2 regions of the Variovorax sp. H27-G14 genome follow, and region 1 is predicted to be linked to the other one. Evidence: riboswitches for the same ligand, from Rfam matches in the RefSeq annotation. Region 1 holds a riboswitch; the other holds the start of a gene.
The links. Region 1 has a riboswitch for cobalamin ahead of VLK31_RS09305 (energy-coupling factor ABC transporter permease). Riboswitches for the same ligand answer to the same signal wherever they lie in the genome.
Positions count from the first base shown of each region.

Region 1 (2,195 bases):
AGCCGTTGGCCAGCTCGTACAGGGCACCTGCGCGCTCGTTGCCGTCGTCGTCGCAGCCGATGCCGCAGCCGCGAAGAATTTCGCCGTCGATGCCAAGCTCGCCGAACTCGTTGACGATCACCGCGATGCGGCGGCCCTCTGCGTTGCCGAGGATGTGGCGCAGCAGCGTGGTCTTGCCGCTGCCGAGAAAGCCCGTGACGATGGTGACGGGAATCTTGGCGTTGCTTGTGGGGGTCATGGGAATGTTCTTTCAGGCGCCGAGGGCGAACAGATGGCAAGAAGCCAGCAAAGCGAGGGGTCAACGCGAAGCAGGCGCCCAGCGGCACGCCAGCTTCGAATTTTCCAGAGGATGCGCCGCAGTCCCCAGACGTGCCCGGGACCGCGGCAAGAAGGCAACAGAGACGAAGCCGGGCTCAGACGCCGCCGTACAAGCGGTGCTCGACAAAAACCGAGCCCTGCAGCCGGCGCCAGCCCTTGGCCGCGGCCAGCACGCCCAAGTCGACCAGCGGCTCGACCAGCACGACCGTCATGTAGGCGGCGCCGAAGCTGGCGATCTGGCTCAGGTTCTCCAGCCCCGTGCCGCGCCCGTAGAGCGCCCAGAAGCCGACCCACACCACAATGCCGCCCTGGTAGGCCACCGACAGCTTGAAGGCCTGCTGGTAGCTCAGGTCCACATAGGCCACGTTCTGCGGAATGATCCGGCGCGCCAGCGCGGCCGTGGCGAACAGCGGCACCAGCAAGGTGGTGACGTTCATGCCGAACTGCGGCAGATCTTGCGGCTCGAAGAACAGGCCTTGAATGAGCAGGCCGCCCGCCAGCCCGATGGCCGCGGGCGCCAGCCCGAACACCAGCAGCAGCGTGGTGCCCAGAATCAGGTGCACCTCGGACACGCCCACCGGGTGGTGCGGCAGCAGCTCGAAGAAGCAGAACACCAGCGCCATGGCAATGGCCGAGCGCAGCACCAGGGCGGCGGGCCCGTCCTTCATGAGGGTGTCGAAGGCCACCTTGCCGGTGTATGCGAGTGCAGCGGCCGCCGTGGCGTAGCTGAGAAAAATCTTGGATCCGTCGACAAGACCGGGTTCGATGTGCATCGCGCACCTCCTGAATTGCACCGAGGTGCGAAAGTTGATTGTTGGTTCATGGGCTGGCTTGCGCAAGCCCCTTCGAGGCGGCCGCGCACCCCAAAGCCGTGCGGCGTGGCGCCCGTGTTGTTCGACCCATGTGACCTCTGCTGCGGCCCGCGTCCCCGCAGGTTCCTGACCGATGAAGGACGCGAAGGGAGAGGCGAAGGGACTGCCACGGTGCGCGCAAGAGCGCGAGGCGGCAGGCCCGAACGCGCACTCCCGCTGCGTCCGAAGGCGGTTGCGAAGGCCGGTATCCGGGCTCGCGGAGCGCCGTGGTGTGCTGCATGAAGCATGCACACCGCGACCGAAACCCTCGCCTTCCCATGCCCAGGCACAGTGGCTGGCGATGCCTTTCAACAGAAGGCTCGCGCGAGAGGGTTTCCAGATCCGCTGACCGTTGCGGGGGCAGCGCAGGCTTTGACGCGTCACTGACGACGCGGCGCACCTGCTTCCCGTTTAACCCCTGGGCCATGTCATATGGCGTGCGGGGCACCTTCGAACCGTGGTGTCTGGCGCAGCCGATGAACATCGGCGCGCCAGACGGGCGGGATTATAGGGAGCCGAGGCCCGAGCCGGGGCCAGCGCCGGGGCCCGAGCTGGGGCCGGAACCGAGCATGCGCCGCATCACGGCCACGCCGGCCACCAGGGCGTTCGAGTAATTGGCATAGGCCTCGAGCGCGGAGTCGATGGGCACGTACACATGGGGGGCTTCGCCCGGCGCCGCGCCGCTGTCGACCGCCTCCATCACCACCCAGTAGAACTCGCCCGGTTCCAGTTCGTGGACCGTGAGTGCGATGTTCCGGGAAGAAGGCATGGGCTTTAAGCGAGGGGGCTCCACAGTCAATGGGTGGCGCAAAGGTCCGGTTGACAGCCCAGGGCTTCTCCTACATGGCAGGCCCCGCGCAAGACCTACGGTTTGCCCAACATATGGAGGCAGCATGAAACCTTTCAGTCTCGACCCCAGCATGCGCGCGACCCTGGGCGGCGCGTTCTACCCGACCGGCTACTCGATGGTGCTGTTCGCGAATGCGCATGACGCAACCCGCGTGGGCCAGCGCCTGATCGACGAGG
Region 1 covers NZ_JAYLVN010000003.1:72,093-74,287, reverse strand. The annotation lists gene cobW (cobalamin biosynthesis protein CobW) at 1-238, opposite strand, end outside; gene VLK31_RS09305 (energy-coupling factor ABC transporter permease) at 414-1,091, opposite strand; cobalamin riboswitch at 1,352-1,636, opposite strand; gene VLK31_RS09300 (hypothetical protein) at 1,675-1,938, opposite strand; gene VLK31_RS09295 (hypothetical protein) at 2,063-2,195, shown strand, end outside.

Region 2 (2,195 bases), on a different contig from region 1:
TCGAAGGTGGCCGTCACCAGGTGCGGGCCAAAGCGAAATTCGTTCTGGAACAGGTAGCCGCGCAGGTTGGTTTCGGTGCGGTAGAACGAAGGCTGCGTCTTGTACACGGTCTGCGAGTCAGTCACCTGCAGGCGGGTGCTGTAGATGTCGTTCCACTTCGAAGACCAGGTCAGGCCCGCGGTGCGCAGCGTGTTGTTCGCCTCGTCGTCGCGGAACTGAATGGGCAGCTTGGTGCGGTAGGACACGGTGGCGTCGTAGCCGGCCGTGGTGTCGCTGGTGAGCAGCGTGGCGTCCAGGCGCTGGTCGGGCGTGAGCTGAAAGCCCAGCTTCACATTGCCCGAGGTGCTGTGGTAGCCGTCGCGGTCGGGGCTGGTGAAGCCGTCCTTGCTGGGGGTGCGCTTGTCCACGGGCTGCACGTTGAAGCCCTTGCTTTCTTCATGCGCCACGCCGAACGAATAGTCGAACAGACCCGACTTGCCGCTCACGCCGCCTTCGATGCGGCGCAGTCCCTTGCTGCCGATGCCGATGCCCGCGTAGGGGCGCACGCCCTCTTCGCCGCGCCGCGTGAAGAGCTGAATGACGCCGCCAATGGCGTCAGAGCCGTACACCGCGGCGGCCGGGCCGCGCAGCACTTCGATGCGGTCGATCTGCGACAGCGGAATGCCTTCCCAGCCGGCGCCGCCGGTGGATTGCGAGTCGATGCGCACGCCGTCCAGGTACACCGCCGTGAAGCGCGTTTCCGCGCCGCGGATGAACAGGCTGGTGGTGTTGCCCACGCCGCCGTTGCGGCTGATCTCGATGCCGGGCAGGCGCGCCAGCACGTCTGCCACGCCGGTTGCGCCGCTGCGCTCGATGGCCTGGCGATCGACCACCGACACGTCGCCCACCAGTTCCGACAGCGCCTGCGGCGTGCGGTTGGCGGTGACCACCGTTTCGCTCAGGGCGGGTGCCTCCTGGGCATGGACGAGGCCGCCAAATGCGCAAGCCAGTGCCAGTGGCAAGCAAGCGAGGCGAACACGGCGCGCAGGTGCGCGGCCGCTGGAAAAGCAAACGTGGGAAATCATTGAATGGACCGAACGAACGTCTATACCCCTCGCCGGCCTCCCCGCCAGCGCCATGGGCACCATGGCCACCCCATGCTTCGATGCATGCGGCAGCCGCCTTGTTGGCCGGTATCCGGGCTGGCAGAACAACCCCTACCGCCTTCCCAGGCACCTGTTTCAGGGCGCCCAGTGGCTTGAATGGAAAGGGGTTGGCGCCTTGCGGCGCCGTCTGCTTGACCGTTGCGGGGGCAGCGCAGGCGGCTTCGGCCGGGTACCGACCTGAGGTCGGGGGGCGTTCACTCCTGCTTCCCGTTGAACTGCGCCGTGTGAACCACGCCGCGAGCACCAACGGCCGGCATTTTAGGCCCAGAGATCCAGCTTTAAGTCGAAAGTTGCGCACCGCCGCTAACATCGGCGCCCATGATGCGGCCCGCCTCGGTATTTTTGAATCTTCGTTCGGCGCTGCAGCGCATGCTGGGTGGTTCCGGCTGGCAGTCGATGCTGCTGTGGGCCATCGTAGCGGGGCTGCTCGGTACCCTGGCCACCGAACTGTTTCGCGCGGCGCTCTATCACTTCGAGCACCTGCTGCTCGGCCCCGGCGACGGGCTGGTGGCCATGGCCAAGCGCCTGCCATGGTGGGCGCGCGTGGCCTGCCCCACGCTGGGCGGGCTGGTGGCGGGCGGGTTGCTGGTGCTGGCCAAGCGCGTGGCGGTGCGCAGCGCCACCTCCGACTACATGGAAGCGATCGTGCTGGGCGACGGGCGCATTCCGGTGGCGCAAACGCTGGTGCGCAGTGCGTCGTCGCTGGTGAGCATCGGCACCGGCGGCTCCATCGGGCGCGAAGGCTCGATGGTGCAGCTGGCCGCGCTGGCGGCGTCGCTGCTGGGGCGCGTGTTTCGTTTTCCGGTCGAGCGGCTGCGTCTGCTGGTGGCCTGCGGCGCGGCGGCAGGCCTCACCGCCGCCTACAACGCGCCCATTGCGGGCGCCTTCTTCGTCGCGGAGATCGTGCTGGGCTCCATTGCCATGGAAAGCGTGGGGCCGATCATCATTGCGTCGGTGGTCGCCAACGTGGCGATGCGCTCACTGCCCGGCTACCAGCCCCCCTACAGGATGCCGGCCTTCCCCGAAATTCACGGCACCGAGGTCGTGCTG
Region 2 covers NZ_JAYLVN010000002.1:398,602-400,796, reverse strand. The annotation lists gene VLK31_RS07415 (TonB-dependent receptor domain-containing protein) at 1-1,064, opposite strand, end outside; cobalamin riboswitch at 1,150-1,408, opposite strand; gene VLK31_RS07410 (ClcB-like voltage-gated chloride channel protein) at 1,464-2,195, shown strand, end outside.
Region 2: it holds a riboswitch for cobalamin, as region 1 does, so the genes downstream of both, VLK31_RS07415 (TonB-dependent receptor domain-containing protein) here and VLK31_RS09305 (energy-coupling factor ABC transporter permease) in region 1, are expected to answer to the same signal.